DNA from 4 places in the Paenibacillus sp. DP01 genome. Region 1 is predicted to be linked to each of the others. Evidence: riboswitches for the same ligand, from Rfam matches in the RefSeq annotation. Region 1 holds a riboswitch; each other region holds the start of a gene.
What was found. Region 1 has a riboswitch for cyclic di-AMP ahead of ACH59B_RS20095 (TrkH family potassium uptake protein). Riboswitches for the same ligand answer to the same signal wherever they lie in the genome.
Positions count from the first base shown of each region.

Region 2: it holds a riboswitch for cyclic di-AMP, as region 1 does, so the genes downstream of both, ACH59B_RS13515 (3D domain-containing protein) here and ACH59B_RS20095 (TrkH family potassium uptake protein) in region 1, are expected to answer to the same signal.
Region 3: it holds a riboswitch for cyclic di-AMP, as region 1 does, so the genes downstream of both, ACH59B_RS00535 (C40 family peptidase) here and ACH59B_RS20095 (TrkH family potassium uptake protein) in region 1, are expected to answer to the same signal.
Region 4: it holds a riboswitch for cyclic di-AMP, as region 1 does, so the genes downstream of both, ACH59B_RS06610 (hypothetical protein) here and ACH59B_RS20095 (TrkH family potassium uptake protein) in region 1, are expected to answer to the same signal.

Region 1 is NZ_CP173059.1:4,574,783-4,582,674, reverse strand. Features, by position in the region: gene dnaI (primosomal protein DnaI) at 1-929, shown strand, start outside; gene trxA (thioredoxin) at 1,055-1,372, shown strand; gene uvrC (excinuclease ABC subunit UvrC) at 1,532-3,634, shown strand; gene ACH59B_RS20100 (CPBP family intramembrane glutamic endopeptidase) at 3,603-5,333, opposite strand; cyclic di-AMP (ydaO/yuaA leader) riboswitch at 5,595-5,747, shown strand; gene ACH59B_RS20095 (TrkH family potassium uptake protein) at 6,145-7,485, shown strand; gene ACH59B_RS20090 (TrkA family potassium uptake protein) at 7,504-7,892, shown strand, end outside.
Region 2 is NZ_CP173059.1:3,088,780-3,096,671, reverse strand. Features, by position in the region: gene ACH59B_RS13530 (M20 family metallopeptidase) at 1-1,066, opposite strand, end outside; gene ACH59B_RS13525 (ABC transporter substrate-binding protein/permease) at 1,215-2,678, shown strand; gene ACH59B_RS13520 (amino acid ABC transporter ATP-binding protein) at 2,665-3,387, shown strand; cyclic di-AMP (ydaO/yuaA leader) riboswitch at 3,631-3,800, shown strand; gene ACH59B_RS13515 (3D domain-containing protein) at 3,807-4,475, shown strand; gene ACH59B_RS13510 (polysaccharide deacetylase family protein) at 4,675-5,481, opposite strand; gene ACH59B_RS13505 (NADH:flavin oxidoreductase/NADH oxidase) at 5,785-6,807, shown strand; gene ACH59B_RS13500 (PspA/IM30 family protein) at 6,894-7,562, shown strand; gene ACH59B_RS13495 (DUF350 domain-containing protein) at 7,692-7,892, shown strand, end outside.
Region 3 is NZ_CP173059.1:129,068-136,959, forward strand. Features, by position in the region: gene ACH59B_RS00500 (PAS domain S-box protein) at 1-1,707, shown strand, start outside; gene rluF (23S rRNA pseudouridine(2604) synthase RluF) at 1,758-2,459, shown strand; gene motB (flagellar motor protein MotB) at 2,596-3,423, opposite strand; gene motA (flagellar motor stator protein MotA) at 3,416-4,210, opposite strand; gene ACH59B_RS00520 (hypothetical protein) at 4,398-4,691, shown strand; gene ACH59B_RS00525 (4a-hydroxytetrahydrobiopterin dehydratase) at 4,809-5,108, shown strand; gene ACH59B_RS00530 (GNAT family N-acetyltransferase) at 5,187-5,693, opposite strand; gene ACH59B_RS00535 (C40 family peptidase) at 5,997-6,497, opposite strand; cyclic di-AMP (ydaO/yuaA leader) riboswitch at 6,503-6,640, opposite strand; gene ACH59B_RS00540 (hypothetical protein) at 6,917-7,744, opposite strand; gene ACH59B_RS00545 (M1 family metallopeptidase) at 7,756-7,892, opposite strand, start outside.
Region 4 is NZ_CP173059.1:1,534,870-1,542,761, reverse strand. Features, by position in the region: gene kdpA (potassium-transporting ATPase subunit KdpA) at 1-1,632, opposite strand, end outside; gene kdpF (K(+)-transporting ATPase subunit F) at 1,778-1,855, opposite strand; gene ACH59B_RS06610 (hypothetical protein) at 2,039-2,434, opposite strand; cyclic di-AMP (ydaO/yuaA leader) riboswitch at 2,548-2,719, opposite strand; gene ACH59B_RS06605 (glutathione peroxidase) at 3,183-3,668, shown strand; tRNA gene ACH59B_RS06600 (tRNA-Leu) at 3,815-3,897, opposite strand; gene ACH59B_RS06595 (urease accessory protein UreF) at 4,161-4,898, shown strand; gene ACH59B_RS06590 (Rha family transcriptional regulator) at 5,189-5,410, shown strand; gene ACH59B_RS06585 (helix-turn-helix domain-containing protein) at 5,527-5,910, opposite strand; gene ACH59B_RS06580 (helix-turn-helix domain-containing protein) at 5,998-6,372, opposite strand; gene ACH59B_RS06575 (MarR family winged helix-turn-helix transcriptional regulator) at 6,559-7,014, opposite strand; tRNA gene ACH59B_RS06570 (tRNA-Leu) at 7,180-7,262, opposite strand; tRNA gene ACH59B_RS06565 (tRNA-Lys) at 7,278-7,353, opposite strand; tRNA gene ACH59B_RS06560 (tRNA-Glu) at 7,440-7,511, opposite strand; gene ACH59B_RS06555 (DeoR/GlpR family DNA-binding transcription regulator) at 7,758-7,892, shown strand, end outside.

The DNA.
Region 1 (7,892 bases):
TGCTTCAGCAGATGCAGAACCCTTCGTTTCGCCAACGTACTCGTAGCGTAGCCGATCAGGTTCTAAATGATCCGCTGGTGAAGGAATTTTGTGCTGCACATCCTGATGTAGACGAAACGCAATTGCGACTTAATATGAGTATGCTCTTTCAGTATACCCGGGATCGTCGAAATTGCGACAACTGTCCGGGACTGGAACAGTGTCCTAACGATTTCCAGGGTCACTTTTGCAAGCTGGGCGTGGAGTATCCCAATGGAACAGCGGAAATGGTGGACATTCGGACCCCGTGCGCCAAGCTAGTTGCCTCCCAGCATGAACAACGAGTGCGTCAACGAATTAAAAGCTTTTATGTGGATGAGCGCGCGTTGTTGGAAGGATATAATGCCGTTGAGATTGCACGCAAGGATTTGCAACGCGTGCCCGCAGTAAATCAGGTATTCCGCTATATTGAGGAAACCAAAAGGCAGGGTTTATTAAAAAAGGGGCTGTACCTGGAAGGTACGTTTGGTACGGGAAAAACCTTTTTGATGGGCTATCTGTTGCACGAGTTGGCTCTGTCGGGTTTCAACGGTGTGATTGTGTACATGCCTGATTTTGTGGAGGACTTAAAATCCATGATTCAGGATGGACAGAAGCTCAAGGAAACGACTGAAATGCTTAAAAATTGTGATCTACTTGTATTTGACGATATTGGTGCTGAAAATTTGAGTCCATGGGTACGGGACCATGTAATGGGCTCCATTTTGAATTACCGAATGAACCGCAAACCGACCTTTTATACTTCCAATTACTCGCTGCAAGGGCTAGAGAAGCATCTTAGCTTTACAAGCAAAGACGGAGAGGAAATGTACAAGGGACAACGCTTGATGGACCGGATTCGTCCTTTTGTAGATGTCATTACCGTCAAGGGGAAAAATCAGCGAGGATAAGCGGTCATCTGCCTACTCTTTTGATATCTTACAATTAAAAGACTATTGTGATATAATTAATAGGTGTCGAAACAGACATTACAGGTTATAATAATCTTGACTTTTCTATAAAGGAGGAACATACAATGGCAATTGTTAACGTGTCCGATCAATCCTTCAACGCAGAAGTCGAAGGCACAGGAACCGTTTTGGTTGATTTTTGGGCGCCATGGTGCGGTCCTTGCAAAATGATCGCTCCAATTCTGGAGGATCTGTCTACAGAAGTTGGCGATAGTGTCAAAATCGCGAAGGTGAACGTGGATGAAAATCCAGAGTCTGCTTCTCGTTTCGGCGTGATGAGTATTCCTACCCTAATCGTCTTCAAAGACGGACAGCCTGTTGATAAAGTGGTAGGTTTGAACTCCAAAGAAGCATTGAAAAGCATGCTTACTAAACACCAATAATCATGGAATGTGACCCATGCTCCTGCGGGGGCTTGGTGGAGCGCCATGAACAGTCAATGCCTCCGGTTATATATACCGGGGGCGTTTTTGTGCATTATTCCTATATAATATAAGTAGTAAGTTGAGCAGTCATTAAGAATGGAAGGAGGAACCGGGCGAATGAAATCCTATGCGGAGGACTTGCAGAACCAGGAGAAGGCGCTGGAGAACATACGGCACAAATTAGCATTGTTGCCGGATGCATCAGGATGTTACCTGATGAAGAACAGCGAAGGCACCATCATTTATGTCGGCAAGGCCAAAGTGTTGAAAAACCGGGTCCGTTCCTATTTTACAGGTAGCCATAACGGCAAGACGCAGCGACTGGTTGCTGATATTCGTGATTTTGAATATATCGTTACAGGCAGCAATATGGAGGCGCTCATTCTGGAGTGCAACCTTATTAAAAAGCACCAACCACGTTATAACGTGCTGTTGAAGGATGATAAAACCTTTCCGTACTTGAAAATTACGAACGAGGCACACCCCAAGCTGGAGGTAACCCGTCGCGTTCTGAAAGATAAAGCGAAATATTTTGGACCGTACCCCAATTCCTACGCGGCACATCAGACGAAAAAGCTGCTGGATCGTATGTATCCGTTACGCAAGTGCGGTGTAATGCCAAAAGAAGTGTGTCTGTATTATCACATGCATCAGTGCTTGGGACCTTGTGTGAAAGAGGTCGAGAAGGAAACATATGATCAGATCAGTCAGGAGATCGGTTCCTTTTTGAGCGGGGGACATGAGGAAATTAAAAAGGACCTCCAGCGTAAAATGCAGGAGGCCGCAGAGGAATTGTACTTTGAGCGTGCCAAGGAGCTGCGCGATCAGATTATAAGCATCGACGCGATGATGGAAAAGCAGAAAATCACCACATCTGATGCGAAGGACCGAGATGTATTCGGCTTTTCGGTAGATAAGGGCTGGATGTGTGTACAGATTTTATATGTCCGCAAGGGTAAAATGATCGAGCGCCATATGTCGACTTTTCCTTTCTACGGTGAAGCTTACAGTGATTTTATGTCCTATGTGACGCAATATTACAGTGACAACCCGGCAGTGCCGCAGGAGATATTGTTGCCGGACTCTCCTAAGCTGATGAAAGCAAAATCGACTGATGTCGATCAACCGATTGCAGCAGAAAGTGAACTTTACAGTGCGATCACAGCTGAGACTGCCAGCATTACAGATGAGGGAGCAGCACAAACAGAGTCAGACCGTTCTGCTGACCCACTGCGGGTAGCCGAAGCACGAGCGTTATATGCAGAAGGAACGATTCAAGACCCAGTTGGTGACCAAGCAGCCGGGGAAAAAGAACCCGAAACAGAAACAGAAACAGAAACTCAACTATCCGGTGGATTAGAGGACCCAACGGCGGCAGCTCTCGCTTTGGCTGAATGGCTGGATGTAAAGGTACTTGTGCCGCAGCGTGGGCTGAAAAAGCAAATGACGGGGATGGCGACGGAAAATGCACGTGTTGCTTTGGATGAGAAGTTTAAACTGATCGAGCGGGATGAGGAACGGACCTCCAAAGCTGCAAGCAATCTGGGACGTGCCATTGGGCTGGATAGTCTGCATCGGGTAGAGGCGTTCGATAATTCCAACATTCAGGGTTCCGATCCAGTGTCGGCCATGATCGTCTTTATTGACGGTAAGCCTGCCAAGAAAGAGTATCGAAAATACAAGATCCGTTCTGTGCAGGGACCAGATGATTATGAAACGATGCGTGAGGTTATTCGGCGCCGATATGAACGTGTACTGAAGGAAAATCTCGATCGTCCCGATTTGATCATTGTTGATGGTGGTCGTGGACAAATAAAAGCGGCAACCGATGTATTGGAAAATGAGCTGGGATTGTTTATTCCTGTGTGTGGTTTGGTGAAAGATGCCAAACACAGAACTTCCCAATTACTGATGGGGGATACATTTGAGGCCGTAACACTTGCACGCAACAGCGAGGAATTTTATCTGCTGCAACGGATTCAGGATGAGGTTCACCGTTTTGCCATTACATTTCACCGTGAGCAGCGCGGCAAATCGATGGTAACTTCCCAGTTGGACTCCATTCCGGGCATTGGAGAGAAACGACGTAAGTTGCTGCTCAAGCATTTTGGATCGCTCAAAAAAATAAGAGAGGCCAGCGTCGAAGACTTCCGGCCTCTCTCTATTGGGGATAAACTTGCTCGTCAGATTATAGCTGCCCTTCGGGAGGAGGAGTCGTAGAATACGGCTCCTCTTTTTTCACGGGTTCAAACATGATTCGATTAGGTCTTTTAGGACTAAACCAGTAAATGATGTAGCCTACAATAGCCGGAAGTAAGATCCAGAATAGACCTGCGCTCACATTCACGGTGTCTCCCAAACTGATCACACTAAGCCCCATTAATATGCTGTCAAAAATAACGTGGCTGAACATGGCAGCGATAAAGCCGTAACGCAGGAACACGAAGCTAAACAGCAAACCAAGAAAAGTCAGCTCAATAGGTCTTGAAATCACTGGATAGATTGGATAAAGCGTATGTCCCAGTGCCCAAATAAGCGTAGTAATCAGACAAGCAACAAACGTATTTTTGACTATTTTTTTTACCATCGGAATACCAAATAGACGGTAAACAGTCTCTTCTCCAATACCTGCCATCCAGGCCATAATCGGTAGTAGCCATGGATAAGCCATATTGTAAGGGGATTGCGTGGCGTCTGTAGTGGAGAACGTATTAAATGTACGCTCCAATACAAAGAACAAAATGGATTGTACGCCGAGTAAAATGAAGGCCCACAAGTAACCGACATACATACTGCGAAGCACATACAGCCCGTAGCCCGGCTCTTTGGCCCGTGGCCATGCATTGAGTCCAACCTGACGCATAAGCCCGTCACCACCAACCAAGGAGAAGTAGAGGGCTACAGCCATGAAGAAGGTAACACCGACCTGGAATACCATAAGAAATATAAGCATGCCCTTACTGCCTGCTTCAGCTTGTAATAAAGGCAGCATGTTCATGGTCCCAGCTATACTAGCAATAAAATAAACAATGGACAGAAAAATACCGCGTACAAATGAAGTATGTCGTCGGGTGAGTGACGCATACACAATGGCAAGTACACCCAGGACAAAGCTAAATAGGGCATAACCCGCATAAGTCATCCAATTCGCCCAGTATGTTTGATTTTTAACATAGTCGGTATAAGACGAAGGGGCTGAAAAGCTTTGGGTAAATGAGCGAACATCCCCATCTTCAAAGGTAAAAGCCAGCGTAAGTACCGAGGCGCCGATTTTCTTTTCGTCCACGGTATATTTTAATCCACCTTCCCCCTCAGTGGTCGCAAGCTTCAATTCCGATGGCTTAAAGCCAAAGCGTTTGATCCATTTTGCTGCAGCCTGTTCCTTGGCTTCAAGCGTCATGTCGCCCTCAGCTATACGTACAAGCTTGCTTCGTGCTTGTTCATCTGTAGAAACATCAGCCTGTGTGTAATTGGTGCTGGAGGTGATCCGCTTAAAGCTAACGACCTTCCCAGTGGATAAATCCACATGAATTTGCAGCTTGCCCTTCGCTGAGGAGTCAGGCAAATCAACCCGAAAGGTTTCATAAGGATAATTTTTTTTCCATGTACGATCGTACGCTTGAAGCAGTTTTTCTCTGGATAAATAACCGTACAAATCTGTTTCAGCCTGATAGGTCACGACAGGCTTCTCTGGCTGTGATTCCGTATAGCCCAGCTCGGAACGGGCAAAGTCCAGGGCGTGTACGATCGCTTCTTGTTTGCTGATGACCTTTGCATTCATCAATGATTCCGGACTTGGATTGCTAAGCGAGGGAATAAGCAATTGAAAGATAAAAAAGCAAATCAGGCCAACCCCGCCCAGCAAGCCTAATTTTTTGAAGTTGGCCGTGAGCACGACCGGTTTCCCGATAGGATTCATGAGTTTCCTCCTTAATCTGTAAATAAGAACATCCATTAAAGATATCATACTGCACAGGTTCCCGCCAACAGACCAGCGATATTCATGAAAACAGAGTGAAAGCACTTTAAAGTTTTAATAAAATTAGATAAGCTGTGATTAAGCGATGCCCAATCGCAAAATAAAGCCAATTTCACGTTTTTTCGGCGAAATCGGTTTTGTGATCTGAATAGAGAAGGATTATAATCTTGAGGCAATGCCTATGAACTATATGGGTAATGATATACATTTAAGCCGAATTTCTGTGAGAAAACGGGGGAACCATGTTACTGGGGTGAATTTTACAGTCGATCCTGATGGATCGGAAGTGTAAATAGGGCATACTGTGCTGCCCGAATCCGTCAGCTAACCTCGTAGGCTGTGGGCAGGAACCAAGTCAGGCACTCGGTTTTCCGGTGTCTTTTTTTGTGTGTATAAGTGTGAATAAAAGTTTGCTGAGTTAAGGACGCTGCGCGTTCCATTTGATCTTCCAATCGCTGTTGCCACTGAATTTTTTTGATTTTCTAGACCTTGATAAGGGTAAAATTCAGAGTCAAAGGCGAGCGCTATCGCTTCTCCAGATTCAAATGGACCGCTTCGCTGCTGCCCGCCTTAAAGTCATCAAACGTTCCATGAGGTAGTTACGTAAAGTGTAGTGAGTATTGAAAGGCAAAAGTATCCCGCTTTGCGGATACTTTTCTGATTTATAAAAGAAACTGAAAAGAATTGGTGATTTTATGAGCTGAGCGATCTCCATGCTCATAGTTCACCAAGGAGGAGAAGTGATGAATAAATGAATCCCAATGCAAGCTGGCTTCGGCTTTCTCCACCGCAAATATTCGTTGCAGGCTTTGCCATTATCATTCTAATAGGTAGTTTATTGTTAATGCTGCCCATCTCTAATACAACAGGAAAACCACTTGCGTTTATAGACGCTTTGTTTACTGCCGCTTCCGCGACCTGTGTAACTGGGCTTGTCGTTAAGGATACAGGGCTCTTTTTTACAACCTTTGGTCAAATTGTCATCGTTGCGCTGATTCAGATTGGCGGACTTGGCTTTATGACTATGGCTACCTTGATCGCGCTGGTGTTCAAGCGTCGGATTTCCTTGCGGGAGCGCCTTATTTTGCAAGAAGCGATGAATCAGACCTCTGTCGAAGGAATTGTCGGATTGATCCGCAAGGTGCTATGGTACTCGCTGATGATTGAGGGCGTATGTGCAATCATTTTTTCGATTCGCTGGTCGTTTGATATGCCTGTAGGCAGGGCGATTTATTTTGGAATCTGGCATGCTATTTCCATGTTTAATAACGCTGGTTTTGATTTGTTCGGTGAATTTCGCAGCCTGACAGGTTATGTATATGATCCGATTGTTAATTTTACAGCCATGTTTCTCATTATTTCGGGTGGTATTGGTTTTGTAGTGATGTCTGACCTGGCAGATTATCGCAAGCGTAAGAGACTATCCTTGCATACCAAGGTGGTACTCAGCATGACAGCTGCTCTGATTGTCGTCGGGACGCTTGTCATTTTTGTATTTGAGTTTACGAATCCGAAGACGCTTGGCTCGCTTGATTGGGGTGGTAAACTGCTGGGTTCTTTATTCCAGTCCGTTACCCCTCGCACCGCAGGTGCCAACACGCTGGACATTGCAGGCTTGCGGCAGGCTACGCAGTTTTTTATCATCATACTCATGTTTATTGGGGCTTCGCCTGGCTCCACTGGAGGCGGGATTAAGACCACTACATTTGCTCTGCTCATTGGAGCGGTGTTTTCGATGCTGCGGGGACGGGAAGACATTGTGCTGTTCCGGTACCGACTTGCGCAGGCACGCATTTATAAGGCTTTGACTATTACCTTGCTGGGGTTGCTGTTCGTGATTGGGGTGACGATGATTCTGTCCGCAACCGAAGATCATCATTTTCTGATGATCTTGTTCGAGACGGTGTCTGCCTTTGGTACGGTAGGACTGTCCATGGGGCTTACACCTGATTTGACAGTTGTAGGCAAGCTGGTGATTACTCTGACGATGTTTGCAGGCAGGCTGGGTCCACTCACGCTAGCTTATGCACTGGGACCGAAAAAGGGTAAGGAATTGTATCGTCATCCAGAAGGTAAAATAATTATAGGGTAAGGGAGTTTTCGAGTAGATATGAAAACGCAGCAGTTTGTAGTCATTGGCTTGGGACGGTTTGGCTCAAGCCTGGCTTTGCAATTGGTGGATATGGGGTGCGAGGTGCTGGGCATTGATCGGAATGAGGATGTTGTGGACAGTATGAGTGAGATTCTGACACATACTGTCGTGGCGGACGCTACAGATGAGGATGCGTTGCGGTCACTCGGCATACGTAATTTCGATTGCGGCATTGTTGCGATTGGTGATGATATTCAGGTAAGCATCCTGACCGCCATTTTGCTGAAGGAGCTGGGTGTGAGAAAAGTCGTAGCCAAAGCCATATCTGTGCTGCATGGGCGTGCGTTAGAGAAGCTTGGGGTGGACCGAGTCATTTATCCGGAACGGGATATGGGTATTCGAGTAGC
Region 2 (7,892 bases), 1.5 Mb from region 1:
CTTCCATTGCGCGGTCCTGCATCGCCAAATCGCGGAATTCTGGTGTATGCAAGGCATGCTTCTCGTCAATAACTTGAATGTACGGATGGATCGCAGGGCAATGAAGTGATACATTTCCGATATCCATAGAGCCATGATCTTCGCCTTCCGTAATATCTTCTTGCGCAATACCAGCCTGCACCAAATTTGCAGTAAAGATGTCGGAGAGTACACCGTTAGTCACCATTTCATCATAAGAAGTCTCATAATTGGAGGTTTCCAAGCGACACCCGGCTTGTAAAGCAGCTCCTTCAGCAATTTGAATAACACGACGGGTAAGCGGGTTCAATTCTTGGCGTGTCGCGGCTCTCACGTAAAATTGAGCTGAGGCGTAATCAGGAATAATATTGGCAGCCTGCCCACCCTGATTAATGATGCCATGGATACGTACTGTACTTTTCACCTGTTGCCGAAATGCGTTGATCCCATTAAACGTTTGAATCACTGCGTCCAAAGCATTAATCCCTTCGTGCGGACTGGCCGCAGCGTGAGCGGATTGACCAAAAAATTCGAACTGTACAGCATCAATCGCCAGCGATTTTCCTGATTTTTCGTAGCGATCGAAGGGATGTGTCATCATGACTATGTCGCAATCATCAAACAATCCAGCCGCCGCCATCGGAACTTTTGCACCGCGTGTTTCTTCGGCAGGTGTGCCGTAAACACGTACTTCTCCACCAGTCTCGTCGATGATCGATTTGAGACCGACGGCAGCGCCTGTACTCATCATGCATATCAAATGGTGTCCACAGGCGTGCCCTAAACCTTTCAGGGCGTCATATTCTGCCAGAAAAGCAACAACTGGTCCAGGCTTGACTGCTTTGTAAGTAGCAATAAAGGCCGTTTCTATACCCAATATGGGTGCCTGAACTTCAAAACCGTGAAAGGCAAGTTCTTCTTTTAGACGGGCAGAGGCCAGGAATTCCTCGTTTCCAAGTTCAGGATTTGCGCCTATATACAACGAAATGTCCTTAAACCGCTCGGTATGCTGTTCAATGGTGTGTTGAATGGTCTGTTTAAAATTCATGCTGAAAACTCCTTTATATATGCTGTAATGTAGGTACTGCGATAGATATACTAAAATTGTACTATAACATTCATTGCATAATCATGCATATTCATTTATAATGACACAATCTTATTTATTATAAAGAATTTAAGGAGAGAAAAAAAGATTGAAAAAGGCATATCGTTTTACCGCCCTGGTTTTGACGGCGGTTATCTTGCTGTTGGCTGGTCTTCCTATGCTCACTGCATACGGATCGGAAGGAAAGCCACAGAAAAAACTTGTAGTGGGTATGAGTGCTGACTTCCCGCCGTATGAGTTTCACAAAGTTATTAACGGTCAGGATACCATTGTCGGGTTTGATGTTGAAATCGCCAAGGAAATCGCCAAGGATCTGGATGCAGAGATGGTCCCAGAGGACATGAGTTTTGACTCTTTGCTGCCTGCTCTGCAAAGTGGTCGCGTAGACTTGGTCCTGTCTGGTATGACACCGACAGATGAACGCAGAAAGAGCATTGATTTTTCGGATGTATACTATCGTTCCAAGCAAGTCATTATGGTTCGTCCAGAGGACAAAGACAAATATTCAACGATGGCTGCTCTAAAAGGAGAGAAGCTCGGTGCGCAGAAGGGGAGTATCCAGGAAGAAATTGCGCAAAAAGTACCTAATGCTTCGGTAACCTCATTGGATAAAATATCCGATCTGGTACTCCAGCTTCGGACCAAGCGTATCAACGCGGTTGTAATCGAAGATACCGTTGCTAAAGGATACACGCTAGACGGTACCGTAACACTTGCCAAAGCAGTACCTGAAGATGAAGGAGCAGAAACTGCTGTAGGCATCCGTAAAGGAAATGCGGAATTGCTTGCTTCAGTAAATAAAACGTTGGCTCGCCTGAAAGCGGACGGTTCGATTGAGAAGTTTTCTACAGAAGCGAGTGCACTGTCTGCTGACAGACAGGTTTCTTCGAATAGCATTGTAGATATATTTTTGAAATATCGCAGTTTCTACGCTACGGGTATCGGCTACACTCTATTGCTGTCTGCGCTCGGAGTACTGTTCGGATTCATTATTGGCCTGATCATATCCTTGCTACGGATGAGTGGTATTCGTATTATCGAGTGGCTAGGTACCGCATATGTAGAGATACTGCGCGGCACACCTATGCTGGTGCAGCTTATGATCATTCATTACGGAGTTGCTTTGACGTTAGGTGTTAATTTTACGCCACTCCAGTCCGGTATAATTACGTTGTCTCTGAATAGTTCGGCATATTTGGCTGAAATTTTCCGTGCTGGTATTCAGGCCGTAGACCGTGGACAGATGGAAGCTGCCCGCTCGCTCGGGATGGGACGAGGCAAAGCGATGCGTCACGTTATTTTACCGCAAGCATTTAAATCTATATTGCCTGCTATTGGTAATGAGTTCATTACGATCATTAAAGAATCTTCTATTATTTCGACCATTGGGATGGTGGACATTATGTATCAAGCCCAGGTCATTAAGAATATTACCTACGAAGGCTTAAGTCCATTCGTAATCGCAGCTGCTATTTATTTTGTAATGACATTCAGCTTATCTAAGCTGTTGGGTTTATGGGAAAGGAAGTTGAGAGCCAGTGATCACCGTTAAACAACTGCGTAAATCATTCGGTAAGAATGAAATTTTAAAAGGCATTGATATAGATATCGCCAAAGGTGAAGTAGTCGTCATTATCGGCCCCAGTGGTTCGGGGAAAAGTACGTTTTTGCGTTGTATGAATCTGTTGGAACAGCCAACAGAAGGGGAAATCTTGTTTGAGGGTGAGCCGATTACGGCCCGTGGTCATAATATTAATGCGACTCGAGAGAAGATGGGGATGGTTTTCCAACATTTTAATCTGTTTCCGCATAAAACAATACTGCAGAATCTGACGCTTGCACCAACGCAGGTGAAGAAGCAATCGGGGAAAGAAGCGGAGAAAATTGCGTTGGAGCTCCTGCGGACCGTGGGTCTTGAGGATAAGAAGAATACCTACCCGAACCAGTTATCTGGCGGTCAAAAGCAACGTATAGCGATAGCACGTGCTCTCGCCATGCAGCCGCACGTAATGCTGTTTGATGAACCTACCTCTGCCCTGGACCCTGAAATGGTTGGAGAGGTTCTGGATGTGATGAAGAAGCTTGCTGAAGGCGGCATGACGATGGTGATCGTGACGCATGAAATGGGCTTTGCTCGTGAGGTAGGAGACCGAATCATCTTTATGGACAACGGTCAAATTATAGAGCAAGGTACGCCGGAGCAAGTTTTCGGAACTCCAAGCCATGATCGTACCCGTGATTTTCTGGCTAAAGTGCTGTAAGAAAATGCTTTTATGAATTATTGACAAAGCCCTCTCGTGATGATATTTCACGGAGGGCTTTTCTCTTTTTGTCACCATATCTCCATATTTTCGTAACAAAAAACCGATTTTTGATGACAAAATTGTAATGGATATAGTATGATGTTCAAGGTTCCCAACATTTTCATGCAGATAAGGTTACAAAATTGTGATATTATGCAGTAAGCCAAAACTTACCGGGGCAGCAGCAATGATAACAATTACTCAGGTGCTGGGCTCAAACCATGGGAAGTGCGGGGGACGTAACAACGGCAATTATTCCAATGCGTCATATAGATGTTGTGGAATATGCCTAGGGGTGAATTGCACAAGCATAGGGCTTCTCCTGAGTCCGAATCCGACAGCTAACTTCGCAGGCATAACAGAGGAGGTACATATCTTTGAAACACTTAAAACATATTGGAAAAACCATGAAATTTGCGGTGCTTGCCGCAGCGATTGCAGGATTGGCACAGACAGCTGGAGTAGCAAATGCTGCTTCGCTTCATACTGCCAAAGAAGGCGATACTTTCTTTTTGCTTGCTCAACGTTATGGGGTATCGGTAGATGACTTGACGAAGGCTAACCCGGATATTGCGTCCAACAACATATATGCAGGTCTACAAATTAAAGTGCCAGACGAAAAAAGTGTGAAGGCGGCTTCGGATTCGAAACCACAGCTTCTTACGGAGAAAGCACCAGCGAATGAGAGGCCAACAATTGAAGCATGGGGCAAAACATTCAATTACAGTAAAGTTGTTGATGTTAAAGCAACAGCATATTCAGCCGCAGCTGATGAAAATGGCAAATGGGGTGCAGTCGATTACTACGGTAATCCGCTTAAACTGGGTACAATTGCAGTAGACCCGAAAGTCATTCCTATGGGAACAAAGGTGCTAGTTACAGGCTATTCCCATCCCGGCTTGCCAGACCATTCTTTTGTAGCCGTTGCCCGTGATCAGGGCAGCGCTATTACCGGAAAGCGGATTGATATCTTTATCCCTGGCAACAAATCATTCGTGAACGACTTCGGCTTCCAAAATGTGAAACTGTACGTTATTGATAAATAGCATTGTGCATATATTTGAATTCATTAAACATAATATATATTATGTAAACTTAATATTATAGCACACAACATATAACTGGGACGACTTCTTATCAGTACGGTCGTTTATCGCTAAAAAAGGCTGTCTTACAAGCAGAAGCATTCTGCTCGTCAAGGCAGCCTTTTTACGTTGTTGGTATATACGAGGCTTAGACATACTGTTATTTTCGTTCCGATGTGTGAAGTAGCCGGGGGACTGTGACAAACTTGTAGCCCTTAGCTTTTAAAGAGTGGATTAGACCCGGCAAAGCTTGGACAGTACCTTGCAAGTTGGAACTTTGACCTCCACCTGCATGCATTAAAATAATGGAGCCAGGTCTGGTAGCCGGGATCACGTTACGCTGAATCTGTGTTTTGCTTAATCCCTTCCAGTCTAGAGAGTCCACATTCCAATTGACGATCATGTACCCATGACGACGCGCCCACTGAATTTGAGGCTCCGTGATTTCACCATAGGGTGGTCGTATCAATCTGGGCCGAAAACCTGCGCTGGCTTCTAAAATACGTTCTGTTTTTGTAATCTGGTGGCGAAAGCGTTCTGGTGTGGCCTTCCTGAAATCCGGATGAGTATAGGAATGGTTTCCTATAGCATGACCCTCGCGGATGATGCGGCGTATGATCCCCGGATGCTTTTCCGCACGATGGCCGACGATAAAAAACGTAGCTTTGATACCGTTTGCGTGTAATACGTCCAAAACCTGCGGCGTATACCTTGAATCGGGCACATCATCAAAGGTTAAGGCAATTTGGCGGGTGTGCGGGCCGCACATTTTAAAAATGTCCGCATGCTTTTTTCGTAGCATCGCTAATGTTGGAGTAGCTCGATCTTTACTTTGATATACCGAAGTAGCGACAGTAGCTTCCTTGGGATGGGGCGTTCCGATGTTGGGAGGCGTGTCAGCGTGAACGGGAAAACTTGAAAATGCTAGTAACAGTGCTAAACATGGCAACACTCCCCTGTACCGCATTTGTATTCCCCCTTTCCGTGCAGTGGTACCTAGTGGTGCTCTCAGCTATTATGTACCTGTCCTATTAAAATTATGCTGGTGATTGAGTGAAGCCCTACATGACTGAAGAGAAGTACATCAAGAAGCGGATATCCGTGAAGATGACGAAGTAAACGCGCATATTCTCCTAAACATGAACGAAAACTGGAGCATTTTCGTAAGTTTTAGCCTTACAAAGGATTCGGTATACCGTGACAGCTGGTGTATAATGGGGATGCTAATCATAATGCTACAGACTTGGAATTGAGGGAAGGATGGATAAAAGTGACCGACTTGTTTACTCCTTATCAATTAAAGGGGCTTTCTTTAAGAAATCGGATTGTCATGCCCCCAATGTGCCAATACAGCGTGGAGGCCAAGGACGGCAAACCGACGGATTGGCATTATGTCCATTATGTGAGTCGCGCGGTAGGAGGGACTGGACTCATAATTGTGGAAATGACAGCGGTTCATCCGGATGGGCGCATTACGGATCGTGATTTGGGCATTTGGAGTGATGAACATATTCCTGCATATCGTAAAATGGTAGAGGAAGTCCACAAGTATGGTGCCAAAATTGCCATTCAATTAGGCCATGCCGGACGCAAGGCTGAAGATGCTGAGCCACCTGTAGGCCCGTCCTTGATCCCCTTTAGTGAACGATTTAAAGAGCCGCACGCTTTGACGCGAGCAGAAGTCAAGGAACTGGTTCTTGCCTACAAAGAGGGGGCGCGTCGGGCGGTAGAAGCTGGTTTTGACACGGTAGAGATTCATGGCGCTCACGGCTATCTAATCCATCAATTTCATTCTCCTTTAACCAATACCCGAGAAGATGAGTATGGGCAGGATTTATCACTGTTTGGTGTTGAGGTGATACGTGCTGTTAAAGAGGTACTTCCTGCTGATATGCCTGTGCTAATGCGGATATCTGCCAAAGAATATGTCCAAGACGGATATGATGTTGAATACATAGCAGCCATAGGGGAACGATATCGTGATGCGGGTGTAGACATTTTCCATATTTCTTCTGGTGGTGAGGGTCCGATTGGTTCCAGCGGAGGTCCGTCTGCGCGTGCTGGTTATCAGGTGGATTTGGCTCATACCATCCGTGAGAAATTGAATGTGCCTGTCATTGCTGTCGGCTTATTGGATGATTATGAGGATGCCCGCCGAGTCGTTCAGCACAATGAAGCTGATCTGGTAGCCATAGGGCGTGCCATGCTGCGTGATCCCTATTGGGCGCTGCATGCATCACGGGCGCTAAAAGTACAGGCGGATATTCCAGAGCCTTATCTACGCGGTTTTTAGATATTTTTGAAACCTCTTTGCAAAGCTTGCGTAAACATGTGTACAGAGCTTAAAATTTAAGCATTCAATTCTAGGAGGAACTTCACATGTCTATTTTCAAACGATTAAGAGATCTTACGATGTCTAACATTAACGCCATTATCGACAAGGCAGAAGATCCAGTTAAAATGACGGATCAATACATTCGTGATATGCAAGAGGATCTGGAAGACGCAGAGAAAGCGGTAGCCGCTCAAATTGCTATTGAAAAGAGATTTAAACAGCAATACGAAGAACAGGCAGCTTTGGTGAAAAAACGCGAAGAACAGGCTCATACGGCTGCAAAAGCACAAAATGTGGATCTTGCTCGTCGTGCGCTGGAAGAAAAGAAATCTGCCGAACAAAAAATGAACGAGTTCCAAGCTGGTTATGAGCAAAACAAAGCTGCAGCTGACAACCTGCGTGGTAAGCTGGATGAAATGCGCAGACAGCTGACTGAAATGAAAAACAAGCGCGAGACACTGGTTGCCCGTTATAATGCAGCTAAAGCGCAAACTGAAATTAACAAAGCGATGAATGGTTTTAGCTCGGATACGGCAACTGCTGGATTAAAGCGTATGGAGGAAAAAATGCTGCAAGCAGAAGCACGTGCTGAAGCGAGCAACGAAATGGCTTCCAAGGAAAAATCGCTGGATGAAGAGTTCAAAGAGCTGGATAAGAAAAGTGCTGTGGACGACGAACTTGCTGCTTTGCTGAAACAATACGAAAATAAATAAGAACTTTTAAGCATTGCCGCTAGTGTGATGGCTCAGTAAGCGAAGGAGAAACGTTATCTCCTTCGCTTTTCCCTGCCTGGGGGCGTAAATCAATATATGTAGTCAAGAAGATGTGGAGGATGGTAGCAAATGCATTTTTTAGAAACGATGAAAGCGATGCTGGTATGGACGGGCGCAGGTGCTATTTTGCTGTTCGTATTAATGTATGTCGATTCTTTATTTACAAAGTATAAGGATTTTGCCGAAGTAAAAGCCGGAAATATGGCTGTAACAGTCCGGATGATTATGAAGCTGATTGCACAAGGATACATTTTATCGGGTTCAATTGCT
Region 3 (7,892 bases), 1.3 Mb from region 1:
ATTCGAATATCCTTCCAGGATACTTCAGTCCAGGATTTTATACCTATCCTGAGCCCAGCTGAGATTGTGAAGCAGACTCAGCAAGTGGATTATCGCATTTTGGAGATAACAGGAATCAACCCTGCAACCTTTGGTGGCGCTACGATGGACAAGAACGGTAACGATCGAAAACACTACTACATGTACAACGAACCGATCCAATTCGGCACGTATCAACTAACGAGAGTGCCTGAGGATCGTTTGGCTGTGTCCAGGGCGATCCTTTCGGGAGAGAGTATCGTACAAGATTGTTATATTAAAGGCGAACGGGTGCTTGTCAGTTACATACCTTTTTATCCGACAAACCGTGATTCCTATGTCATTCGTATTGTCATGAATTATGATACAATCGCTTCTGTTATATCCAAGCAATTAATCAGTTTAGTTGCTATTTCCATTGTTCTATTGGAGGTTGTGATCATTGGAAGCTATGTGCTCGCCAGCCTATTTGTCCGTCCGATTCAGTCGATATTGGGAAAAGTGAACGAGATGGCTGACGGCCATTTTGATACACGGCTAGAAATTAAGGGCGGCCATGAGCTTGCACAGCTGGGTGAGCGCATCAATGCGATGGCCTACAACCTGGGGATGTATACGAGAAGACTTGAACAAATGTATGAAGAAAACCGTTCTGTAAAGGAGCATCTAGAATCGGTTATTAATCAGACGGCAGATGCAATTCATGTAACCGATCAGGAGGATCGTGTTGTTCGGGTCAACCATGCCTTCGAAGCTTTGTACGGGTGGACCAAGAAAGAATTGGTTGGCCGTAAGCTGGAGTTTGTGCCTCCGCAGCAACAGGAGGAGTATGAATTTCAGAAGGAGAGCCTGCTTCAGGGAGAAAGCATCGTATCAAGCGAGACCCTACGAATGCGTAAGGATGGAAGTACAGTAGAGATTAGTATGAGTACTTCACCTATTCTGGATGAACAAGGCGAAATCTTAGGCTTTATCTGTGTCTCGCGTGATATCACAGGGCGTAACCGGATGGAGGAACTGCTACGTAGATCAGAGAAGCTGACAACCGTAGGACAACTGGCGGCAGGCGTAGCGCATGAGATTCGTAATCCATTAACCACGCTACGTGGCTTCCTACAACTACAGCAGCAAAATCAAGTGTTGAATATGAAACACAACGATATTATGATGTCTGAGCTGGATCGCATCAATTTGATCGTTAGCGAGTTTTTAATATTGGCAAAGCCACAGGCAGTACATTTTCAGAAAAAAGATGTTCGTTATATTGTGAGTGATGTTATTTCTTTGCTAGATAGCCAGGCGCATCTGTTGGGTATTGTATTCAACCTTCAGGTTACGGACGAGCCTGCCTTGGTATATGCTGAAGAAAATCAGTTAAAACAGGTATTCATTAATTTACTTAAAAATAGCATGGAGGCTATGAGTAAAGGCGGCATCATCACAATTCATTTGTTCTTAGAGGGAGAAAGCGTTAAAATCTTCATACGGGACCAGGGAACGGGTATTCCCGCAGAAATGCTATCCAAGCTGGGAGAACCTTTTTTCACAAATAAAGAAACAGGTACAGGACTAGGGCTTATGGTCAGCCAGCGTATTATACAGAGCCATAAAGGCACACTGGATATTGAAAGCATAGAGGGAGAGGGAACAACCGCCCTCGTGCAGCTTCCGATTGCCAAGCCCGAGTAACGGGCTGGGGGCAGGAGGAAGTGTGTTCGTAGAAATGGAGGGTACACAGGTTGCGCATTAACAAATTTATCAGCGAAACTGGCTTTTGCTCGCGCCGGGAGGCGGACAAGCTGGTAGAGAGCGGCCGCGTGACGATTAACGGCGAAGTGGCCGTGCTGGGCAGTCAAGCGGAAGAAGGCGATGATGTCCGTGTGAACGGCAGGCCACTGCGCGATAAGTCCGATCACGTCTATATTGCATTGAACAAGCCAGTCGGCATTACTAGCACGACAGAGAGTCACATTAGAGGCAATATTGTCGATTTTGTGGGGCACCCGCAACGGATATTTCCAATTGGACGCTTGGATAAGGATTCGGAAGGTCTCATTTTATTGACCAATGATGGGGACATTGTGAATAAGATTTTACGGGCAGAAGGCAAGCATGAGAAAGAATATATCGTAACAGTGGATCGTCCGGTCACGCCATCCTTTGTGCAGGGGATGTCCAGCGGTGTGAAGATACTCGGTCATCGGACGCTGCCCTGTGAGGTAACACGTGTATCTGAGTATGTATTCCGTATTATTCTGACAGAAGGGAAAAATCGTCAGATCCGACGTATGTGTGCTGCCTTCGGTTATGAAGTTAAAAAACTGCAGCGCCTGCGAATCATGAATATTCGATTGGGGTCCCTTCAGAAAGGCGCCTGGCGCGATTTAACAGAGGCTGAAAAGCTGGAACTGGGCCAGATGCTTGATTATACGCTTAGCTAAGGCCAGAGGCCTTCTTATAGCCTTCAGCGCTGGGTTCTCCTATATGGCAGGGCTAGACAACAGGAATCACTAAATCAAAAGGCACCAGCTGCATAAAAAATGCGGCGGTGCCTTTGTTCATATAACATATTCATGATCAACCTTCATTCGAGCTTGAGGTAGGACTAATAACTTGTGTACCGTTCTGATATTTGCGAAGAACGGAAATTTCGACACGACGGTTTTTGGCGCGTCCTTCTCCAGTCTGATTGCTTGCCAATGGTCGATACTCGCCATATCCGATGGATACAAACTTGGTAGGATCGAGCTGCGGATTGAGCAGCAAAATACGCAAGAAATTGAGCGAGCGCTTGGCACTCAAATCAAAGTTGGACGGGAACTGACTATTGGAAATAGGTACATTGTCGGTATGACCGGATACGATAACATCATAACCAGGAAACTGCTGGAGCATGCTGGAAATGGATTTGGCTAGCTTTCTCGCTTCTGGCTTTACTTCGGCCTGCCCGGATGAAAACAGGGCATTATCACTAATGGTGATCATCAGCTGGGATTGGTTCAGCTTGGTGTTCAGTAGAGTGGACAGGCCGTTATTTTGAATATACTGATCCATTTGTTTTTTAAGCTTCTTTAAATCTTCTTCTTCCCGCTGGGCGAGTTGCTTCTGCAGATCAGAGGTAGAAGTGGCTTTCGATTTTAAAGGTTGCGATACCTCTTCTTTATTTTTGCCCATATCCATAGATTGTGACGACGGATTCGCGGCCGAGTGATCCAGCACGCCAGTACCACCACTAAAAGCTGAACTCAAGGATTGAGCCATAGTTTCAAATTTTTTGGCATCGAGCGAGCTCATACCGAATAAGACAATGAAAAGAGCCAACAGAAGGGTCATTAAGTCGGAATATGGCAACAGCCAGCTTTCGTCAGCATGCTCTTCATGCGGTTCATGTCTCTTTTTACTCACTGGAATCGCCATCCTTCTGGGTCATCGAAGCCCGTTCGGTTGGAGTTAGGAAGATTGCTAGCTTTTGGCTGATGGCAATCGTCGAGATACCGGATTGAATCGAAAGCAGACCTTCGACCATCATTAACTTAAGTTCCACTTCTTTTTTGGATAGCCGTTTCAGCTTGTTGGACATTGGATGCCATAGGACATAACCTGTAAAAATACCGAGCAACGTTGCAATAAAGGCGGCCGCAATGGCATGGGACAGTTTTTCCATGTCACTAAGGTCGGCTAGAGCGGCAATCAGACCTACAACCGCACCGAGTACCCCGAGTGTTGGAGCGTACATACCGGCTTGGGAGAAAATTAGTGCGCCTGCGCGGTGTCTATCTTCGGTAGCGTTAATGTCTTCCATCAGAACATCGCGTACGAACTCCTGATCATTACCATCGATAATCATACGCATACCGCCGCGCATAAAGGGATCGTCGATCTCTTCGACCTTGGATTCCAGCGCGAGCAGACCTTCACGACGGGTAATGGATGCCCATTCGGTAAATGTACCGATAAGCTCCTTGCGATCCAGCAATTTCTGCTGGGTGAAAATAATTTTAAACAGCTTTGGCACCCGTTTCATGTCATCCATCGGAAACGCCATGAATATACTTGCTGCTGTTCCGACGAAAATAATCATGTAAGCAGCGGGATTATTGACCAGATTGACGACTGGCGCGCCCTTCAGGATCATCCCGACGACCAGTGACAAAAGCCCGAGCACAAGTCCAATAATGGTTGTAATTTGCATGATACACCTCATCCATGAGAATAGATTTTGAATCCTTTCATGCCGCATGGGTCGTCCTTGCCCCAAGCGCGTCATTATGAGACGGATTATAGTATTTATCGACAAAACTCTCTTTTTTGTTAAGGGCGAATTTCCGGTATAATAAAGTGATTATGTATTGAATCGCTGAACCACTGGAGGAAATAGCATGGGAGTAAAGCATGGGCGCGAGTATGAACAAATTTTGAACGATTTGACAGAGGCTGTGGGACGCATTCCAGATAGCTATGAATTTTTTGAAATGGAAGCAGAAGATTGGGACAGGCTGGACCCAGCGGGGTGCCAGGAAGTCAATGAGGCTTTGGCAGAAGACTTATTTTATGCACTGGGCACAGAACCTATAATCACTGTAGGCAGCGGTGTTGTGATTTATGAGCCGGAGCAGCACCGGATCTATGTACTCATCGGGGATGAGGAGCTGACGTCAGTCCCATTGATTTGATGGCCGTCTTATGGATTTATCAACGGGGCCGTGGTAATATGTACACCAATATATCGTAGTTTTGGCCGCATCTAAGCGGCTGAAAGGCTTCCGTATAAACGGGGAGGAGTTCGTAACATGCCTTTTACACAAGAAGAGATTGAAGCACATCTGGAGAAGCTGGAGGGCTGGGAACTGGAGGAAGGACGTTGGATCGTTCGGAAATATAATTTTTCCAGTTTTATGAAAGGAATTGCCTTCGTGGATGAAGTTGCCGCTATATCTGAGGCATTTAATCACCATCCATTTATTACGATTGATTACAAGACCGTGACTCTGCGTTTGACCTCCTGGGACGATGGCGGTATTATGGCCGTAGATATTAAGGAAGCCCAACAATATAATGAAGCTTTCGAAAAAATGCGCAGCAGTCATTGAGTTTGTAATGATCTGTCGTATATATGAAGAGCGCCTTCGTTATACAACATCGCGGTTGTATAGTGAAGGCGCTCTTATTTATAGAACCCGATTCTGTTGTTCAGGACGATATACCATACAATGGAATGGTTTTCTGCCATCTGGAGTCTGGCGTTCATAGGTATCCGTCAGCTCAAATCCAGCTGCCTTGTAGGCTCGGATAGCCCGCTGATTCCAAGTGAGAACCTCTAGGTCAATTTCATTCTGCGGATGACGTCGTCTGGCTTCCTCGGCAATGGCCCGGACAAAATCGGAGCCTGTGCCATGTCCGCATCTTTCGGGATGCATTCCAAGACCCAGCCGGGTCACACCGACCATAGGGAAATATTGAGCAAATCCCGTCAGCTCATTCTCTTCGTCCAGGACCGCAACATATTGCTCTTGGCGAAGCGTGGGACTTCCAAATTCGACTTCAAGTGCCTTCATTTGTTCCCAGGGAAGCCAGCCGTATATGTTGTAGGGGGGATCATAGCGCCACTCACAGATTTCAGCCGCTTGATGCTCGTCCATCGGTACGATCCGGTAGTTGGATATTGAGGCCGGCACTTTTCCATTCCTCCTTATGCAGGTACTTCAATCATTAACCACAGATTGTAGACAAGTTGTAGGAGAATGGCAAGCGTGTTTATTTCGTACCTAAGTCGGGTATACATTCAATAAGAAGGATTTACTGCTCATATGCTCCCCCAGCGGTGACGGTAAAACCGACGATGTTCGCTAAAATTGAAACCTTTTGAGGTGTCAGTTCGTCAGTAATGATAATCATTGCTGATGTAGTGGACATAAAAAACCGCAATTCGATTCCGGCCAGAATCAAATTGCGAATAGGGTTAGCTTGCTGTGCGGTAGTTATTCTACGTTGTCGTCATCAGGAATATCTGAAGCTACAGAATGGTAAGCGTCTGTGCTCATAATTCTTTTTGCACCGACATAACGGTTAGCGTAATAATTTTCGTTCAGTGAGCTAACTACTACACCACGTGAAGTCGAGGAGTGGGCGAATTTCCCTTCACCTACGAAGATACCTACATGGGAAACGCCTCTTCCTGTGGTGTTGAAGAACACCAGGTCGCCTGGTCTCATTTCATCGCGGGATACAGAAGAACCCATTTTGAATTGTGATCCAGATTGATGCGGCAGTTTAATTCCCAGTTTGTTGAATACATACATTGTGAAGCCGGAGCAATCGAATCCCTCGAGTGTAGTGCCTCCGCTTCTGTAGTTCGTTCCTTTGGCATCTTGGATGACCTGGTCCATCTTAGAGTCTGCAAATGCACTGCTGCCACCGAATGTAAAAGATGTAAAGGCAATGGCGAGACCCATGGCTGCGATCGTTAGCTTCTTCTTCAAAAAAAATATACCCCTTCCAATGCCTGCGAGGTTAGCTTAAGGATTCGGTAGAAGGTTCCCCTATGACCACTCTGTTGCGAGATCAATTCACCCAAACTGGTTCCCCCGCTTCCTAGGTGCCAGGAATTAGGCTTAACTTAAGATGTGCACCTTGGAGAGCAGTATTCACGACAACGATGTTTTTAAGATAAAGGTTACAATAAAGATTACAAAGTTGTTACTATCAGTTCACTGCGATTATTGTAACAAAGACAGCAGGCTTTGGCAAATGTTTCATCGCAAAAAGTTACAAAAAAAATCTGTTCCTAACGCTCCAGGAACAGATTCTGTTAACAGTATTCAGTTATGTGCTGTTTGCACGGGAAAGAAAAAAGTTTTTTCGACAGCTGAAAATACAGGAGAGAGCATATTGTGAGAGGTTAGCCTCTGCTGGAGATATCGATGTGCCATAGCCGATACTGCGAACTGATATGCCACAGCCTGACCAGACTGGTAACAAAATGATACGATTGCTGGAGAATCAGTGCCAACATACCCGTCCAAATCATCGCCACGGTGCCAAATAGACCGAAAACTAGCAACACACAAGTACCGAGCAACAGGGATACACCAACAGCCGGAAGAAGCTGGCGAAAGAAGGCGAGCAGGGAGGATAGTATGGTGTGACCACTGACAGTGCCCAACTGCATATACAGGATGCACTGCCGAATGACCCAACCGTAAGCTATCCACCCCATGGCATAGGGCAACAAATGTAGCAGGTAAGAGGAAGATTGCAACGTTCCTACTACAATAGGATAGAGTCTCGGTACCACCCAAAAGGCGGGAAGCAGCAGCAAACCCAACTCGATGATGTAATACAATAGCGATGACATACCGTGGCGTTTCATCCCCTTGAAGAAGGACAGGCTTTGCGGTTCAGACGCATCGGTATGCAGGCTTTGATATATGCCAGCTCTAATGAAGGGAGTGATTAGTATGCGCAGTACGGTCGCCCCTAGTAATATCCACAAGTACACATGTACTTCCCGGCTGTCCATCAAGGCGATCTGGCCCTCCATCCAAAACAAGGTCTTTCCCAGTTCGTTTTGGCTCTGATCAGGATAACGTAGCAGCAGCGGGATAACGGCAGACTGTACCAGCCTATAGAGAAATACTCCCCACAGCAGACGATACAGAAATAAAATGATAACGATATAAAAGCGTATGCGTACCAGCGCCCAGCCTTCTTTTATAACAGTCCGCATCTATAGACACCTCACCATGACAGACTTCCAAGCAGTGTCTCCAACAGCTTGGTTACACTTACACTCCAACGGGTTTGTTGTTTTTCATCCAATTCAGCCTTCAGGCTATTATTAATATGCTTGTTCTCCAGTGCAATAGTGTATAGAG
Region 4 (7,892 bases), 2.7 Mb from region 1:
CAAAAAGGTTAACGCACCAATCAACAGGACCACTCCGATTAAGATGGCTCCAAACAGCTTGTTGTCCGTGCGCAGTGTACCCATCGTCACCGGGGTCGGCGCTTTGGCATTCAACGAAGCCGCCACAGCCAGCAATGCAATCATGGATACATATCGTCCAAAGAACATAACCGCACCTGTTGTGACATTCCAAAACACGTTGTTATCCGAAAGACCTTCAAATCCCGAGCCGTTATTTGCCGCAGATGATGCATATTCATAGAGCACCTGAGTCAACCCGTGATATCCGGGGTTAGAGACCGCATCATATCCCCAATGACTCATAAACGCAAGCGCAGTGGGAGCAAGAATAAGAAACGGATGTACCAAAATGGCAATCGCAATCAGTTTCATTTCCTTGCCTTCAATTTTCCTACCCATAAATTCCGGGGTTCTTCCGACCATCAGTCCGCATATAAACACTCCCAGAATCGCATACATCAGCATATTCATCAGCCCGACGCCCTTGCCGCCAAAAATGACGTTTAGCATCATTTCTCCCAAAGCAGCCATACCACCTAGCGGGGTCAATGTATCATGCATATTATTGACCGAACCTGTCGTTGCCGCCGTTGTGACCGCAGTGAATAATGCCGATTGGCCAATACCGAAACGAACTTCTTTCCCTTCCATGCTTCCCTGAGATGCATCCATACCCAGTGCCTGGATTAACGGATTACCTGTTTTCTCCGACACATACGTTATGGATAGAAAAATAAGGAACAAGACCATCATCGAGCTGAAAATAATCCAGCCCTGCTTGCGATTACGGGCAAACAATCCAAATGTATACGGCAGCGAAGCCGGCATTACCCACATTGCCAAAATTTCCAGTACGTTCGTCCAAGGATTTGGATTTTCAAAAGGATGTGCAGAATTAGCTCCCGCAAAACCGCCCCCGTTCGTGCCCAAATGCTTGATGGATTCCAATGAGGCAATGGGTCCCATAGCAATCTGCTGCTGTGTACCACTTAAAGTCGTAATATCCGCCGTGGGTTGTAGCGTCTGTGGTACTTTTAATCCCACCAGCACCAGCGTAAGTACAAAGGCAAGCGGCAGGAAAATCCGTATGTTGGCTTTAATAAAATCTTGAAAAAAATTACCCAGCCCTTCACCGCGCCGCGTCAATCCCCTCATAAAAGCCGCAGCAACCGAAAACCCCGAAGCAGCCGAAGTAAACATCATCATCGTGACGAACGCCATCTGCGTCAGATACGTAAGCCCGCTTTCTCCGCTGTAATGTTGGAGATTCGTATTGGTCATAAAGCTGATTACTGTATTAAATGCCAATGATGCTTCCATATTACTGTTCCCAACCGGATTGCCCGGAAGTATAGCCTGCAAGCGCAATAGCAGGTAGCTGATCCCCACAAGCACCACATTGGTTGCAATGAAACTCATAGCGTACGTGGTCCAATGCATGCTGTCCTGTTTCTTCAAGCCTACAGCCTTATAAATCAGCTTTTCCGTTCCACCAAAAATCCGATCCGTCCGATTCGGTTCATTCGAGAATACGTGATACATATAGGTGCCCATCGGCTTTACCAAGAGCAACAATATGATGATCACAATCCCAATTTGCAGTAGCTCCATCCTCTATTCCTCCTTAAAATGCTCCTGCATTTGGAACAACAGACCTGATTCAGACCATCCATTGAGTGCACACGTTTGCGAAAATCTGCATCTCTGATGCTGCATTCTTGATCTGCTGTTCCCGCCTGCTCGATCCTATAGTTGACTAGAATTTTTCAGGATTCAGGAGTGCGTAGATTAAATACACGAACACAATAGCCGTAAGTCCTAGCACAACGATCATCCTCTTCGCCCTCCTTTTGAGGTCTGCGCATCACACCAGCGTACAAACAGCAGTATCACTCCATAACTCACAGCCATTACGAGCAGCATGTATAAATCCATCATGTTCATACCCTCCGTATCGCTTTTCAGATTGCCCTTTTGATTCCATCATAAAATCATAAACCAGCTATGTTATAAGTGCTTATCCGTTCAGCAGGAAACCCACCTCTCCGTTCAATGTGTAGATCACATGGTCCGCTCCCAATCCCCGATAAATTCCTTGTGGATTACAGCCGTGCGTAATAACATAGATCAATTCTGATGTTAGTGGCCGACATATTTGCAGGAAACGGCAAGTTAGATTCAAGCTGTTTTCGAACAAATACACACTACCAATTTCTTTTTTAGGAAAATTCCATTTTCCCGCTTGCATCGTATTGATGCGCACAATGTGCTCCACACCCATTTTTTTGAGCTGTCGTTCCTCCTGGGTGCTATTTGTGAGAACTGCAAACGCCAATTTTTTGAACATAAGCAATTTCACAAAACTTCTGCCCGCTTCATTCGGTGCAGTGACAATAATTAACCGACCTTCCATCAGTAGCTCCTCTCCCGGTATAAAAAGACAACAAAAAGAAGCCGAAGGAAAAAGGCTTCCTCCGGCTTCATACATTCCATGATAAAATAAACCATGGCTGCACACGGCGGTTTGTTGCCTCTCCCTGTACGCTTACGAGGTTAGCTGTCGGATTCGGACGTGAGAGTCGCCCTATTTACGGCACTTGGCCGGAAAATTCACCCCATGAGACACACGGCTTGCAAAGCCGTATATACTCGTTGGTTCCCCCGCTTTTGCAACTGCAAAATTCAGCGCTTTAGACAATTCATTGTTGCTTCATTGTTGTTAATTTGAAATTACGTCTTGAATCATACACCCGTGCAAGGAAGACTGTAAAGCTCAACGGCAAGGCTATAAATCACCCTTTAGAGCATAGAAGATTAAGGATAACGCTTACAACCAACCTATGCTTCTCGTATCTCTCTAAAACTCTGTATTTCACCCCTTTTTGAAAATGAAAGGCATGTCAATATTGGCGTAGGGTATGGTACGGTTGCCCTTTATTTATAAAAAAGAAAGAAAATGCGCTATATGTACTAGATAATTATCGAATGAAGCCTTTTTTATGAGAAGAAACACCTCAATTTGCTCCATTTGAAGTGCGATTTACCGTTTTGAACAAAAGACGATTTTACAATGCACAATGTCTGTAGACTCTTCTGGACTTGCAACCCCTTGTTGAATTGTTCACAATTTAATTGTAGAATATTTAATTAGGAGGGATATCATGAGCGTATATAAATATGATGCACAGACCCTACAAGGGGCACAAATTCCGTTATCCACATACGAAGGGAAAGTTCTTCTTATCGTGAATACTGCCAGCAAATGTGGGTTAACCCCCCAGTACAAGGCGCTACAAGAGCTATATGACCAGTATCACGAACAGGGGCTCGAAATTTTGGGATTTCCCAGCAATCAGTTCGCCAAACAAGAGCCGGGTTCCAGCGAGGAGATCTCCGAGTTTTGCCAACTCAATTACGGAGTGACCTTTCCCATGTTCGCCAAGATAGATGTTAACGGTGATCAGGCACATCCTCTATTTCGCTACCTGACCCACACTGCTCCAGGCGTATTAGGCTCCAAAGCGATCAAATGGAATTTTACTAAATTCTTAATTACACGAGAAGGTAACGTATTTAAGCGTTATGCGCCGCAAACCACTCCAGACAAACTTGTAGGAGATATTAAGAAGCTTTTGCAGAAAAACTGACAATCTTGCACTACAGTTAAGGAGCGGTCCGTTGTCCATACGACCGCTTCTGTGACGGGAGGATATGACGAAAAGTATTTAACAAAAAAAGCATCCCTTCACGTAAAACGTGTCAGGATGCTTTTTCAACTGGGTATTGCATATAATGCGGTCGAGAGGACTCGAACCTCCACGAGCATACGCCCACTACCCCCTCAAGATAGCGTGTCTGCCATTCCACCACGACCGCATGTCATAATGTATTGAGGCAACAGATTTATTATACTCTCTCAGCAACAATTTGTAAACAAGAATATTATAAATATTTTTAATGTAACTTTATATAACATATATAAGCAATAAAATTATTTAATTTGACATAATTGAGTTCGAAGTGTAAATATATATTACATAAATATTTGAATTATTATTATATAAATAAGATTTGAGTCAAATAACATCACACAAATATTCACTTCAAGGAGGCGAACCGTCCTGCATAAAGGTAACCGGTTGCTAAACTACGCATTATTGTTGGACCCTTCCCTACCTATTGGTGGTTTCACCCGTTTCTACGGATTGGAGGAGCGTTTCCGCGCTGGACACCTGAACAGTCTACAGGATCTGAAACATTACATGCGAGACGATTGGTATCCTCAAATCACAACCCTTGACGGCATGGCCATTAAAAGTCTGTATGCAGCCATCCAGCAGAATGACGGTTGGCGGATCGCCCTTATTGATAAAATGCTGCACACCCAACATCCTTCCTCGCAGCATGTAAAAGAGTCGCGACTTTCTGGCCAGCGACTGCTCAAGCTCACCAAGGCTCTCTATCCTTGGCTCGCATTTGACCAACTGGAAGACACACTCACTCAATACAATGCAATTGGCACACTCGCTACTGTCCACACTTGGATTAACTCCCTCCTCGGAAGCGATATAGAACAGACCATTCACGGCTATTTTGCCACAGCGGTATCCTTCTGTATCGAAGATGCCTTTAGACTGCTCAATCCTCCTTATGAGGAAAAAAGTCCTCTTATCGATCATATGACCAGCGAGTTGCTTACCACCTGGAAGAAGATTAACAAACCTACGCCAAGCTCATATCAGCGCCATCTTTTCCACAGCCATCGGACCAGCTCCTACATCACTCAGCCACCCTATATGAGCCATAGTAGCCAATTGAATGCATCCAGACCCTTTTCCTCCTCCGTCCTATTTAAACACCTTCCAGCATCCCTCTGATGCGTCGTTTACCAATCTAGCAGTCACAATAAAAATACTCTGCCCTTTTCTCAAGCGGCAGAGTATTTTTATTCATGTATCCCAAATTCACACCAATAACAGACCATAGTCGGATTATTTTCACTTTTTGCACTTAATTAAGTAATTATTTTAACAAAATGCCGTATTTAAGATTGTATAAACACGTATAAAAGTGTATCATAGTTTTAGATGGTTAATTCTAACATGTTTACTGATGATTATTATATCACACCAATTATTCTGTAAGAATCCGTAAGGGGCGATTTCTCTTGAACAACAAAATGCCTGTCACCTCCTTCGGGTGGGCCATCAAACAAAGGCTTGTCGAGCTTCGGCTGGATCAGAAAACATTTTGCGAGACACATAATATTCCACCTTCACGCTTGTCCAATCTGATTCACGGCACCCGCAAAGCACAAAGGTACAGAAAACAAGTTGCTGCAATTCTGAATATCGACGATAACGATTATAAGGAGGCGACACCACACTAAACCGAACAAGCATTTCAGCAACCAATGCGTCGCCATATTATCAGGAAACCAAATAAACCCGTAAACCGAACCCTCAGTTCGTTTTACGGGTTATCACCCAGGCGTTTAGCCATAGATTATTCAAGTTTTGTTTTGTCCTTCTCTCTTTTTTGCTTACGGTACTTCGCAAATTCAACGTATTCTAAAATAAAGTTCTGTTCTTCTGTCTCAAGATCTTCAGCCTGGCAATTCAGTGGCCCCATCACCCCAAAAAAATAAGCAGCCTTCTGCTCCTGAAGCACGCCTTCCCCTGGCTTAATCCCTTTCATCAACCAGTCGAGCGATACATTAAAAAAGTCCGAAATCTGAATCAAATGGGCGGTACCTGGCGTTGTTTTTCCCCTTCTCCAATCACCGAGATTCCCTGAGCTAATTTTAAGCTTTTCACAAAATGCCTTCTTGGTCATTCCTCGATCCTTAATTAAAGCTTCAATCCGCTGATAAATAGTTTGATCTCCCACAACGTTTCCCCTCCGACACTGTAGCTTTTTCTAATTAATTTTCAATTGTACACATTAGAATGTCCTTATCAAATCCCACAGCAAACATTAATCAGTAGTTGAATTGGGCTGGTTTTTCTCTTTACGAAAGCGGGTAAATTCAATATACTCAAGTATAAAATCTCTTTCCGCCTCACTTAGCGATCCCCCCTGGCAATTCAGTTGCCCTGAAGCTCCAAAAAAATAAGGGTCCTGCGACTCCTTCAGCACCTTACTCTGCACGTCTCGACCCAGCATAATCCAATCCAGACTAGCGTCAAAAAAAGAAGCGATTTCTATGAGTTTATTCGTGCCTGGTGTCGTTTTTCCTCTTTTCCAATCTCCAAAGTTCCCTGTACTAATGCCCAACTGCTGGCAAAACGCCTTTTTGGTCATACCTCGTTCCTTAATGAGCTCCTCAATGCGTTGGTAAATAGATTGCATAGAAGTTCCTTCCTCCCTAGCAGGCTCTCCAAATAACGATATCATGTCCCTTGTTCCCTTTTCAAAGATCGCGTGTGCTAAAATTACCGAATTATGTATGTTGGTTTTCATTATACCACAATATGCAACAAAAACCGCCTGTTTTCCGAAGAAAGGGCGGTCTTTAAGTCAGTTCGCTTACGCCAATCACGTAGCAGAGTTGTCGATTTTAAGTAAAATCCGCTTCAATTCGTTCAACGTTTCACTTAAGTGCAATAAATCTTCTTCCGGCAGATACACCAGTCTCTCTTGAATTTTATTAGAGAAGGTATGAAACACCTGTTCACAAAAAGCGTCGCCTTCTTCTGTAATGGCTACGTTCACGACTCTACGATCCGAGTCGCACGATTGACGGTCAGCCAACCCATGCTCCACCAGCTTATCCAGAAGAGGAGTCATGTTTGGACGAGAGACATTTAGTTGTTTGGACAAATCGGATACCGTAGACGAACGCACTTCACGCAGAAGCAAGAGTACCTGAAAGTTATTAGGCGACAAATGCAACGGAAAATCAAGCGGACCGTAGGTGAAAAATTTCTTCTTCACAATCGGAAACAAGCCCAAAATATTTTCTGATATATTTCCTAACAGTTGAGTGTCCATATTTTTCACCGTCACTTCATAAGTTTATATATTTATTATTCTATAACATTATGGCGTTATATTATACTATGGAATCATTATTTCATCATAATCATTGTTTAATTGCATCCATGCACAAATAAAAAAAGCCTCTAACGCGAGAGACTTTTCCGTTTATTCCATTGATGCGGTCGAGAGGACTCGAACCTCCACGAGCGTACGCTCACTACCCCCTCAAGATAGCGTGTCTGCCATTCCACCACGACCGCATAACAAAATATAAATGGTGAGCCATGAAGGACTCGAACCTTCGACACCCTGATTAAAAGTCAGGTGCTCTACCAACTGAGCTAATGGCTCATGCTGTTCATCCTAGCTGTCCGCCATTAGATCAGACCTCAGGAATTCCCCTTAAGCATGCAACATGTAGTCTGTAAAGACAACAATGACCCGTAGGGGATTCGAACCCCTGTTACCTCCGTGAAAGGGAGGTGTCTTAACCCCTTGACCAACGGGCCTTATGAATGTACACCAACTTGACGACAAGAAAGAGTATATCAAATAGAATAGTAAATGGCAATACTTATTTTTAAAATTTTCAAAAAAGCTATTTTATATAATTGTAAAATGCACATTTACTTACATTAACTTATTTATTATCATCTAAACCCTGAAAAATCACGATAAACGATTGCAATATCACTTACATTTACTTATAATCACTTACGAGATACCGAAATGATTATATATTAGAGGAGCTTTCTATGTATCAGGAAGAACGAATGTTAAAAATCGTTGATTACTTACAGCTTCACAAGCGTATTTCGGTGGATGATATTTGCGAAATTTTTAATGTTTCACGGGATACGGCCCGCCGAGACCTGGTAAAACTTGAGGAG